Regions from separate parts of the Jeotgalibaca sp. PTS2502 genome, predicted to be linked through region 3. Evidence: predicted binding sites of a transcription regulator. Region 3 holds the regulator's gene; each other region holds the start of a gene.
What was found. The regulator LexA, encoded in region 3, represses DNA repair genes until DNA is damaged. The targets are predictions, from matches to a motif close to CNAACANNTGTTNG.

Region 1 (4,294 bases), 520 kb from region 3:
TTTATCTTTTAACGGGAGATAACGAAAAGGTTGCGGCACAGGTTGCAAAGGAAGTAAAGGTAGATGACTATATTTCTTCCATGTTACCGGAAGATAAAATAGATTTTGTCTTAAAAAGCCAAGGAAAAGAAGACGTTGTTGGGATGATTGGCGATGGGATCAATGATGCGCCCGCGCTAGCGAATGCAGATATCGGAATTGCGATGGGAAGTGGCTCGTCAGTCGCAATGGAATCCTCTGATGTCGTTGTAGTGAAGAATGATTTGTCTAAATTGTTTTATAGCTATCAGCTAAGCAAGAAATTAAATAAAATCATTATTCAAAATGTCATTTTCTCCATCGCTGTTATTGTCAGCTTGATTACTTTAAATATGTTCGGCGTTCTGGGACTTCCTTTAGCAGTACTATTCCATGAGGGCTCCACAATCCTCGTCATCTTAAACGGCTTGCGGTTGTTAGGGTCCGAAAAAACAAAAGCGGAATTAAGTGGTGCTTGTTAGACTGCATCATGATATTAGCTGAAAGGGTGAGCGGATATCTCCAGCTTTTAAATTTGTATCTGTAGGGAATGAAGCTTTCCCTTGGCGAAAGCCTAAATCGTCAAAAAAGCTGATAATTTCTGAACAGAAATTATCAGCTTTATCTATTTTAAATACATGCTAAAAATCGTTTATTCAAACTTGATTGTCATCAATTATTAAAAACTTTGATTTGTCAATTTAAGTTAGACGGATCGAAGTCTTCTATATTGCAGAAAATACTTAAAACATGCTCAAATGATGGTTTCAAATACTCTATAGACAGTAACTGCAAAAATATAAGTACTTGCGCTTCAAGTCGAACCAGTTAATGTCTTCAACGGCGGCATCGATAGGCGCACGAGCAAGATCTTGAAAAAACTCATTATAACGATTCTCGTATCGTTCAGTAGGCAAATCTTTATAATCAATCAACTCATCTAAAGTTATCATATGTAGCATCCTTTCTTTACTTGCATATTCGCTTCATAGATTCTATTTCTAACATGATTCTAGTTTTCCCTAGCACCGAATATTTTTTCACGACAAATTGTTTTCTACTATTATATTCTCCAAATACAACAATGCGCATTCCTTCCTCAATATCTGCCATGAAGCTAAGGCTGTTTTTAGCTATTAAGCAGTTGGTATCATCTAATCTAAAATATACGAGAGGGTAGTCTAGCATTTTAATTTTCGTTACAACACCATTCAGCATACCCATGATTATACACTCCATTCGTATTCTACTTTATACCATCCATTCCCCCGGCGTGGCCACCGACTAAACTACTTCGGTCAATGGCTGTTGCACCTTCCAAAAGGCTGCTAGCGTGAACCAATGCTCTAAATCCGTATTTGTCTCTAATTTTGTCAACCAAGTAATCCAAACGTTCGTTAGCGATTTGTTGGTCAGGATCTTCAAATAAATCCAGTTGAATATCGCTCGTATAAGAAAGTTTTGAATAGGAAATACCGATATTTCGGACAGCTTGTCCTTCATAATGCTTATCGAACAGCAACAAGCAATACTGTACCAGTTTCTTTGAGTTAGAAGTGATGGGAATCTTCATTTGCCTTGAAAATCCACGCTGTTCTTCATATCTCGAATAACCTACATAGAGGCTTACGCAGCCGGTCTTGGAGTGATGCTTACGAATCCGCGCTGCTACTTGCTCTGCAATCTCACGGATAACAATTTTAATCTCGTGAGTATACACGTAATCTCGAGGTAGCACTTGGGAGTTACCATAACTCTTTTCTAATGGTTTGTATCTCACACGAATATCACTACGATCAATCCCCCAAGCATTGGCATAGAGTTGCTGCCCAATAACTCCGAGCGATTGTTTGAGTTTATAGTAATCGTAATGCGCTAAGTCATACACCGAACGAATGCCCATGGCGTTTAAAGTCTGTTCTGTTCGGCTTCCGATTCCCCACATATCAGTAAGTTCTTTAATTTTCCAAACGGTATTGGGTACATCCTCGTATCGCCATTCTGCTACAAAATTCTTATTATGCTTCGCTTCATTATCCAAAGCTAGTTTAGCAAGCAGCAAGTTATCTCCTATACCAATCGTCACATATAAACCTGTTCTGCGATAAACATGCCACTGAATCATTCTGGCCAAGTCAAAAGCTGATTCCTTTTTAAATAGTTTTAGACTGGATCGAACAGATAAAAAAGATTCATCGATACTGTAAATATGCAGGTCCTCATCGCTCACGTATTTTCGGTAGATATTGTTGATTTCAGTATTCTTCTCGATATAATAATTCATTCGTGGCGGTACGATAATTAAATCAGGGTGGGGCGGTATTTCATACTTACGTGAGACGTTACTAATTCCCAATACTTTTTTTGCCATAGGAGAAGCTGCTAAAACTAAACCTCCAGCATTTACCGCATTACTCATGACGACTAACATTGCTTTCAAAGGATCCAATCCACGCTCTATGCATTCAACAGAAGCATAAAAAGATTTTACATCTATACAAAGAATATCTTCACTTCTTTCCAATGAATAATCGAAAGACATTTCAATCACTCCTTTACAAACATTGTAGCGAACGTGTGTTTGTTTTGTAAAGGGGAACAAAATATAAAAATGATAAAATCTCTCACTTAATCGAAAGTCAGAAATATTGTGACGTTGTGAAGATATTGAGAACCTAAGTTCCAGATACATTTAGACCAGTTAATCGATAAAAATCAAGTTCCTTGCTACATAGCGAAAGTTCGTTCAAATTTAAACCAAATAAGAATGAGATTGTTCTTCTCAGGTATGATGGCTACAAACTCAATCATGGGTGGTATTCTTCAATTGATCGATATGGTAATTATCGGAGCAATCTGGTATCCATTCTTGAAAGTACAAGACATCGCTAACCTAAAATTAGCAGCAGAAGAAGCTTAATTTTTATAATAGAAGAAGGGACTGGGAAAAAACTCAGTCCCTGAATAAAGAAAATCCCCAACTCTTTCTAAATTGAAGGAGTTGGGGATTTTATTGTTTTAAAAGACATAGTGAGCCAAATACCTTATAATTTAAGTACGACCAAAAACCAAAGGAGTGACTCACCATGTATCAAAATTATAACACAATGGAGACGGCCTTAGCACTACAATTGGATTTTACAATCCCGAGTGATCACGAAGCACGCCTCATCAGCCGTTTCGTCGATTCGATTCCTTCGGAATTTCTCCTGGAAGAGACGTCTCATACAGGTCGCCCTGCCTTTCATCCCGCGATGCTTTTGAAGATGTGCTTATTTGCCTATAGCCGCACCACATTTTCCGGACGCAAAATGGAACGCATGAATGAAGAATCGATTCCCATGAAGTGGTTGACAGGCGACACTTCTGTTAGCTACAAGACAATCAACAATTTCCGTTCAAGCGAGCATGCATCAAAGCTTATTAAGTATGCCTTCATTCTTTTCACAACACTCTTGAGTGACAACGGCTTGATTCACGAAGATGCGTTATATATCGACGGTACGAAGATACAAGCCGATGCAAATATTTATAGTTTTACTTGGAAGAAAGCAATCGAACGCTATGAAGCAAAACTCAATGATAACGTTTCGAAATTGTATGATGAACTCGTCCAAGCAAAAGTAAACCTCGCTTTATCGGAAGAGACATTGAAAACAGCAGAAGGTATTAAAGAAATAATCGGTTCTCTCGACAAGGAACTTGTGGCCGTCGAAGCTGCGATTACAGAAGAAAAAGTGGTTCCTAAAGGTGGTTCGGAACAGAAGCGACGTCGTCGCATCCTCAAAAAATACCGGAATAAATGTAAAAAAGATTTCTTACCGCGTAAGCAACGCTATGAAGAAGCAAACGCCACATTTGAAGACCGAAACAGTTTCTCTAAAACAGATACGGACGCAACGTTCATGTGCATGAAAGAAGATCCGATGAAGAACCGTGAGTTGAAACCGGGCTATAATCTTCAGGTCGCATCGAGCAATCAGTTTGTCATCGCCTATGATATTTTTTCAAATCCGACGGATACACGCACGTTTATCCCTTTTTTGGAATCCATTCAAACGTTGGATTTATTCACGTATATCGCTGCAGATGCCGGTTATGGCAGCGAAGAAAATTACGAGGCGGTTCTGGATACCTTTGGTAAGGTTCCGCTCATCCCATACGGCATGTATCATAAAGAAAACACTAAAGCCTATCGCTCTAATCCTAAACACCGCTATAACTGGGATTATGACGAGATCGAGGATGCCTATACAGATTTAGACGGTGTACGCTT
Region 2 (4,294 bases), 910 kb from region 3:
CACTCTATATCCTCTACAAAACCATTCCTGAATTTTTCACCACAATGAAAATTTTATTGAATGGTTCGCCTGAAAATGTAAACGTAAAGAGCTTGGCGAATTCCATTAAAAATGTTCCTGCTATAAAAGACCTCTCACATTTTCACATTTGGTCACTGGACGGGGAAGAAAACGCCCTTATCGTCACGGTTCTTATAGACCCTTCAGACATAGACAAGGCTAGGGAAATAAAAGAAGTAATTGCAGAAATCGCACATGAATCCAGTGTGAAAAATCATATCACAATAGAAATAACAACAAGTAAAGAATAACTTGAGAAAGGATACTCCCACAACACTTAGGATAGTCCTACACTAAAAATACCTCATTATTTGAAAAGCAAAAAAGGCAGCGACTAAACAAATCGCTGCCTCTCTTTTTATCTTTCGTGATTATGATTTTTAAAAACCTAGTAGCGTTTGTATCGTCCCGTTCTCTACCAAGATAAAGATTCCTAATCCAATAAACACGATTGGAACAATGATTCGTTCATACTTTTCTAACGTTTCGGAAACAAAGGAAATTTTTGCCAACTTATAACTGATAAAGCAAAGAATCGCAATCGAGATAACGAATACTACTAAGGCAATTAAAATTTCTGAAAAAGCTAACGAAGTAAAGTAGGGAATATAAATCCCTAAATTGTCTCCACCTGACGCAATGGTTATTAAGGCGACAGTCCAGAATAACCGACTGGTTCCTCTAGATTCTAGTTTTTCAACGACTTCCTCTTCTTCTTCCTCCTCTTCGCCTATCACAGCGACACGGATACCTAAATAAATTGGAATTAATCCAAGAAGTCCAATGATCCAATCTTGCGGAATAAAATTCAGCACATAAGCAGCAAACAAACTTACAGCTACCAAAATGCCTGTTCCAAGATATTGACCCCAAAAAATGTGTCGAATACCTTTTTGTGTGTGACTTTGAGAAAAGATAATGAGCAAGATAAACAAATAATCAATGCTCGTAGAAATGTAAACAGCGATAGCTGAAAAAATACTTTGTAACAAAATAACTTCCTCCAAACTAAGATTTCATAGATAGATTTTCTGATAACTTTAAAAAAACACGAATAGCGGAAAGGATGTCTTCATTCGCTAAAGAGTAATAAACTACTTTTCCATCTTGACGTGATTTTGCCATTCCATGTTTTTTTAAAAAACGTAAATGGTGTGACGTTGTAGCGACACTAGCAGTAAGTATTTCTGCTAAATCACAGACGCACATTTCCTTATAGGTTTCTAAAGCATAGAAAATTTTAATTCTAGAAAAATCGCTGAAACATTTCCCTAACACAAGTAAGTTTGAAAAATCTTTTTGATCCAATTTATTTTTTATTCCATTTACTTTTTCTTTATGTACGACAGTCACTTGGCAAACGTTTTTCATTCATCTCACCTCACATTCAAACGATTATTTGAATGAAGTATACCTATTTGATCACTCTTTTGTCAATCTACCTTAATTCCAATACACTATTATAAGCAATTTCATGTATTTATTATTTTTATGAAATTTGTCAACACCCATGTATATTTTCTCTATATTGTCTTTCATTTAGAAATAACAAACAAATCCTTCTGTAAATTGTTCAATGGCAGATTTATAATATATTTTAAGTTATTGATTTCTACGTTAGTTATTATAACTCTATTGTATTTGATGGAACAAGGGAGCAGGTTAAACTATAATTTTAACTTGTTAATTACTTAAAAAAGGGAAGAGGTGGAACAATTAAAAACTATTATTTTTTTGAAACGTCAATTTATACGTGCTCTATAGAACTTGCGTTCGTATTGTTGAGTACAGGATTGGGAAATCTCAGAATACATTATTCCCTACTTTAAAGGGGTAAGCGAGGCCTTGACCAATTATCGTGTAGGCGTTTACGGCACCCGCAATGTTTGTTCCCAAGTTACTTCTGCTGGGTCTGCCGTCACTAGCTATGTATCCAACATGTCTTCCGGCTTCAGCGGTAATCTGGGCTTTAAAATGCCGTAAAACTGGAACTTTGATCAATTTGATGAATTCGGAATAAGTGACTATTGGGCCATTGATAAAGTCATACACTCGGGTTTATATCCTCCAATTAAATCCGTTGTAAGATTTGTAACTTCGGACTCTGCTGAGCAGTTAATCAAAGAAGCTTTAGCGAGAGTAACAGAAGGTATTCCTTTGTTCGAGATGGTATCTGAGAGGATTGAACTGGATGGGGAGGAGAGAGAACTATTTAATTCTTCTCTGCTTAAAGTAACCTTTAGCGCTTCTAAAGACATTACTATAGGAGACGATGAGGGATTAGGCAATATTGTTCATGTCAGCAATGGGGAACCCTTTGGAGCAATCGAAACAACCATAGAGAACACCTTTGGCTTATCCAGTCAAATTACTCTGGACAGTAAGGGGATCACCAATACGCTGGCTTCTAATATGGGTAATGGGATCATCGAGACCTCGGTGAGCGTCCAATCAGGAGAAATCAAGTACACCTATAGAATCATAGTAGCTGATATCGAACTAGGTTCTGGTATCAAGACCTCAGCCGCAATCCTTTTCAATGTGTATCTTAAGAATTCTAATTTCCCACCTGATTATCCAAATCCAATACCTGTGGACGTCACTGATGGTATTTCCACTGTATCAGACCGGTTCTCAGAAGGGGCTAAGGATGTAGCAGTGGTGGTAGGAGCTTTGGCCTTTGCAGGGCTTGTAGTTGCCAGCTGGATATATCTCGCACCTCTACTTACTACAGCGGCAGCATACCTTGCTAGTGGGGCATCGGCGTTCAGTACTATATTAGCCGCCTTTGCAAATTAAGGCTTTGACAGAATTGCCTCAACCTAATTAAAAACAGGTCTCCTTTAGGATGGAATATCATTCCATCCTAAAAGAGACCTTTCTTTTGCTCGAATCGACTATTTTTTAGGGATTTTTCTATTAGTTATTCTTCTGAATTCCTCTACTTCTTCCGTGGAATTGAAGAAGGTTTTCGGAATAGCGTTCACTTTTATAGGGGTTACAGTTAGGATAAACATGTCGGCATACTCGAACACGGCGCTGAATTCCTCCCATCCCAGAAAGTGACGGATACGATCGGATTCCATTTCTATTCCCGATTCCGTAACGGTATAGATAAATTCACTGTGAGCTGCCGGATCGCGGACATATTCTTTTGTGAGCGCACGATTCAAAAGAGAGAAGCCCACAATCACCCCAATAACTATGCCGCCCAGCATAATGAGTATCGTAGCCAGAACAGAAAATTCCATAACATAATGCATATATAAAAAGAACAAGGAGAAAAAGATTAGAAAGAAAAGAGCAGATCCTTTTCTTCTCATGTGGTACCGGTACAGATTAAGTTTCTTTAAATGCTCCAGTTGCAGCTGCCCCTTGAATCTCAATAAGGGTTCTCCTTCAATCATACAAAAACCTCACTTTTCATTTAACGGATTCTACTACTCCTAAACCATAATAATTTTATACTAAATTACCTCCTTATCCAACGATTACCTTTTTATATACTTTTTCTCACTTTCCTAAAAAGTCTTCTCTATTCCAATTTATCTTGGTTAGAAGAAAAAGCATCAATAAAAATATACTAAAATTAGAAGGGAGAAGTCTCAAAAAGATTTCTACTTAACTAATCTTAGTATAGTTTAGATTCAAATTTTTTTGAAATAAATATATTTGAAGTAGACTAGCTTATTGCTTAGTAATGTATTGTTTTTCATTGTATCTTTTCGGTCTCTGAATAACCATTGAAATAAAAAAAATTTTGAGTATCATCTCGACCCATCACAATGATCTCAGCTAACTTGTCATTGAGCCATTTGATTTTGATATCTTCTGGATTCACATATGTGAGCTGATCAGTTATGATAACGGCACTATGCTCTGAAGAAGTTGCGGTTTCTTTAATAATGATTTCACTTGAATACCCTTCTGTTGATACTTCTATATGGTAAGTATTATCGGGAGAGTCACTGACTAATAAGATTTTCTTTTCAAAAAAATGGTTATAAGTAGTTTTTAAAACGGGAAGGCTCATAAGAAGGAACGTTGTAAGAACCATTAAAAAGAATATTCCACATCCTTGATTGGGCACATCTTCACTCTTGGGACGCTTCATGTTACCACTCTCCTTTTTTGTGTATATTCTAACATATGTCCACTTGTTTTATATTATATACTTTTTAACTTTTTGCAAAGTTATTGAAGAAAAAGGATTGTGAAGTCGCTGGACAGTGTT
Region 3 (4,294 bases):
TCATTAGAGCAATGTAGCTGAAGAATGTTACGAGGTTACCAATAGTCATTTCGCCATTTTGAATAAAGTAAGCCCCAAAAATCAAAGATAAGGCATATGAAATACCCATAACAAAAATAACAACCGGTCTGAACATCGAATCAATCGCATAAACCTCTTTGTTTTTTAAAACAACGTCACGAGTCTTCGATTCAAAATCAGCAATATCTTCCTTTTCCTCGCCAAAAGTTTTAATCACCTTTACTCCCGTAACACTTTCTTGTGTCTTATCATTCAAGGCTGAAAAGGATGCTTGGGCTTTCCTAAAGGTTCGATGAATTTTCTTCCCTAACATTCTTGAAACAAGTGTTAAAGCTGGCACTGGTATCATGGCGATTAATGTTAATTTCCAGTTTACAGTTAGCAACATTGTTAAAAATGTAATTCCACCCGATGAGATCGAGTCAGCTAGGGTCAGAATTCCTGCACCTGCAACCATACGAATGGCATTCAAATCATTAGTAGCATGAGCCATTAAATCTCCTGTACGATATTTTTGAAAAAATTCGGCATCCATCTTCGTAAAATGATTAAATAAGCGTATTCGAAGTATTTTTTCAAGTTTAGCAGACGTTCCCCAAATTTCCATGCGCCAAATGTAGCGAAAAATATATTGACTAATACCACATAATAGGATAATCCCTGCTTGAATCATTAAACTTCTAGGTGTTAACAATTGCTCATTAATATCATCAATAATATTTCCGACTATTCGGGGTGAAACAACTTGTATCAAAGCTACAACAATTAAGAAAAAGACCCCCACTGTGTAAGAACGCCATTCTTGCTTGAAGAACCACTTTAATTTTTTAAAGATTTGCACGGGTTTCCCTCCTTCTAAGTTCATACAAAACAAAAAAGTGGACCCAAACAAGCATCCACATTTTTCATTATTTCATTCAATTATTTCTTTTTAGCTTTCTTGTTTTGACCTTTCATAGAAGCCATAATTTGTTTCACTTTGCGTTCTGATGGTTTTTGACCCATTTGCATCATCATGTTGCGTAACATATCTTCTGAAATAGGTGGGTTTTCAGCAAAATAATTCATCATATAACGACGTGCCAAAAAGAAGCCCCCTACAGCTCCTAAAAGTACCCCTAAAATAACAATAAAAATCCATGCACTTGTACTCAATTTGTATCCTCCTTCCAAAAGTCCTCATTTAAATATATTACAAGATATTCGCCAAAAAGGAAATAGAAAAGCGCAATTATTCATTTTTTTTAAAACCCGAACATCTGTTTGATTCTTTTGTTTAGATGTGATAAAATAACACTATAAAAATATGGGAGATGATGGTCCGATGACTAAAGGTAGAGACTCAAGACAAATGAATGTTTTGCACTTCATCTATACGGAAGTTCAGCAAAAAGGTTATCCACCAACGGTAAGAGAAATTGGTAATGCCGTAAACCTATCATCTACCTCAACCGTTCATGGCCATTTGGCTCGATTAGAAAAAGCAGGATATATCTATCGAGACCCGACTAAACCAAGAGCTATTGAGGTCACTGAATTAGGTTTACAACAATTAGGAATCAAGAGCGATCAAATGCCGCTACTAGGCGTGGTCACGGCTGGTGAGCCAATCTTGGCGGTTGAGGAAGCAACAGACTTCTTCCCTATTCCACCGAACTTAAAAAATAGTTCGGATGACTTATTTATGCTAACCATCCGAGGAAACAGTATGATTAATGCAGGAATCTACAATAACGATGCGGTTATTGTTCGAAAACAAGCTTCTGCTGAAAATGGCGATATTGTGATTGCTATTACAGAGGACGAGGAAGCAACCTGTAAACGATTCTATAAAGAAACAGATCATTACCGATTGCAGCCAGAAAATGATGAACTTGAACCGATTATTTTGGACTATGTACAAATATTAGGTAAAGTTGTCGGCTTATACAGAACTCATATCAGTTAATAGCAACAGCCAGAAAGTAGCATACTCTCTGGCTGTTTTATTGTCAAATTTAAAAAGAGATTAGGCAAATGCTCAATCTCCTTTTTGATTTTAGTATTCCATTAGGTTAAAAATGTCGTAGCCAGAGATTTTTTCTCTTCCTTTTAGATCCAATAATTCTATTAAGAATGCTAAACCAACAACTTCGCCACCTAATTTTTCAATTAATTCAACAGTTGCTAATGTTGTTCCGCCAGTTGCAAGTAAATCATCACAGATTAATACTTTTTCACCAGGTAAAACAGCATCTTTGTGTAATTGAAGAACAGCTTCACCATATTCTAAACCGTAAGCGACTTCTACTGTTTCACGAGGCAATTTACCTTTTTTACGGGCCATTGCGAAACCACAATTTAATCCTACTGCAACCGGACAACCTACCATAAATCCTCTTGCTTCAGGCCCAACAACCTTGTCGACACCTTTATCTTTTGCATACTCTACAATTTTAGCAATTGCAGACGCATAAGCATCGCCGTCTTGCATTAATGGTGAAATATCTCTAAAAATAATTCCTTCTTCTGGAAAATCTTTCACATCAGCAATATACTTTTTAAAATCCATCAAAATTTCCTCCTATAACTACTTATCACAAGCTTTAATCCACTGAATCAATTCTTGGAATGGCTGGTAAATAAATAGTTTCTCAGCATTCATTTTATTTATTCTTTGTTTATAAGTATTGGTTTCTTCCAAATTGACTTTTTCAGGTTGCGGATTTGGATTCATTATACCGTTATCAATTGTAACAAATTTTGCTTCTAAAAACACGGATATGATAAAAATCAACAAATTCTTATCAATTTTTAAGTATTGGGCCAAGTCAGTTAACTTGCTTCGAACATCCATATTTTGGTGGGTTCTAAAATAACGGTAAGCATGAGCAAACACCTTTTGATTAGGGATTCCTTCAGCCGTTATACTTTGAATCGGATAGGCATAAATATAATAGTTATTAAATTTATGTCTTTCCAAGAAGTAAGTCAAATAGTCTAGACTACTTGGGCAATCAATAATAATCAGATTTGTTAATTCATCTTCAAATGGTGGGATATCATCTCTACTTTCCAATAAAACTGAGACACTGCTATTTGGCAAGTGATCAGCTGTTTTATCAAAAAAGGCACGGTTAAAAAACAGATAAACACTATTCTCAATGTTAAGAGACTCGTCTTGGACTTGAGATGTTCGCTTATCAAAATACTGAACATGCTCAATGGTCAAATCTTTTAACTGTAATTGTGGTTTCGATAAATCTCGCCAAGTATTAATCCCCAATTCGCCTATTACGGATATGGTTTCCATTTCAGGCATAAAGGAAGCTAAATGCCCTTTGTTAAAACCAATAACATCAAGTGTTTGTTTTTCGGAGTATAAAGAAAATTTAAGATGCTTTTGATCTGCTCCTATTTGTTTAATATTTTGTGCAGGGACATCCTTAAAGGCAAAGATTGGTTTAGGATTATCTGTTCCAAAAGGTTTCAACTGATCAATCTCATTTAGAAAATCCAAAGTAACTTCATCAACATCTAAGTACTCATCAACCTCGATTGTCGCACCTTGCTTAATCTGTTCAGCATAGACTGATGTGACATTATTCAGCTCGTAACTTAGTTGATTAACTTGATCAACACTAACACTCAAGCCTGCTGCCATCTTATGGCCACCAAATTTCAGAATACAATCTGAGCAAGCGGACAATGCTTGATACAGATGGACAGCATCTATACTTCGACCTGACCCTTTAGCCAGCCCTGTTTCTGAATTCTCAGCAAGCAAAATCGTTGGTCGACCTGTTTCTTCAACTAAGCGACTCGCGACAATACCTAACACACCTTCGTGCCAATTCGGATCACTTAAAACGATGATATTTGGCAGAGACGAGAGTTGTTCTAGTTTAGCTGTCGCTGATTCAACAATCTCACTGACAATGGCTTGTCTTTTCGAATTTGTTTGTTGAATTTCTTCGACCACTTCTTCCAGGCGTTCTTCATCAAAGGAAGTCAATAATTCGACGCCAGGAGAAGCATCTCCTAAACGACCGAGTGCATTTAAGCGAGGACCAATGGTGAAGCCAATGGTTTCCTCATCAACACCTTCTAGAGAAGTTCCCGCTTTTTCTAATAACATCAATAAGCCGATACGTTCGCTTTGTTTTAAAATTTCCAATCCTTTTTTTACAAGCCACCTGTTCTCATCCGTTAAACTAACTAAGTCTGCAATAGTACCTACAGCTGCAATATCAAAGTATTCGTAAGGGATTCTGTCTTGGAGTGCGCCAGCCAA

Region 1: BW721_RS00405 (Y-family DNA polymerase) is a predicted target of LexA. The motif match lies at 2,589-2,602, and genes of this name have one in related genera.
Region 2: BW721_RS11945 (glycoside hydrolase domain-containing protein) is a predicted target of LexA. The motif match lies at 1,823-1,836, and genes of this name have one in related genera.

What each region holds. Positions count from the first base shown of each region.
Region 1 is NZ_CP019433.1:83,393-87,686, forward strand. It holds gene BW721_RS00395 (heavy metal translocating P-type ATPase) at 1-500, shown strand, start outside; gene BW721_RS11710 (hypothetical protein) at 795-971, opposite strand; gene BW721_RS00400 (hypothetical protein) at 988-1,242, opposite strand; gene BW721_RS00405 (Y-family DNA polymerase) at 1,265-2,560, opposite strand; gene BW721_RS00410 (IS1182 family transposase) at 3,105-4,294, shown strand, end outside.
Region 2 is NZ_CP019433.1:1,516,420-1,520,713, reverse strand. It holds gene BW721_RS07430 (cation diffusion facilitator family transporter) at 1-311, shown strand, start outside; gene BW721_RS07425 (CadD family cadmium resistance transporter) at 441-1,052, opposite strand; gene BW721_RS07420 (ArsR/SmtB family transcription factor) at 1,069-1,431, opposite strand; gene BW721_RS11945 (glycoside hydrolase domain-containing protein) at 1,906-2,043, shown strand; gene BW721_RS07410 (hypothetical protein) at 2,227-2,859, shown strand; gene BW721_RS07405 (YcxB family protein) at 2,958-3,467, opposite strand; gene BW721_RS07400 (hypothetical protein) at 3,773-4,174, opposite strand.
Region 3 is NZ_CP019433.1:601,507-605,800, reverse strand. It holds gene BW721_RS03070 (ABC transporter ATP-binding protein) at 1-862, opposite strand, end outside; gene BW721_RS03065 (YneF family protein) at 943-1,176, opposite strand; gene lexA (transcriptional repressor LexA) at 1,346-1,969, shown strand; gene BW721_RS03055 (adenine phosphoribosyltransferase) at 2,060-2,572, opposite strand; gene recJ (single-stranded-DNA-specific exonuclease RecJ) at 2,591-4,294, opposite strand, start outside.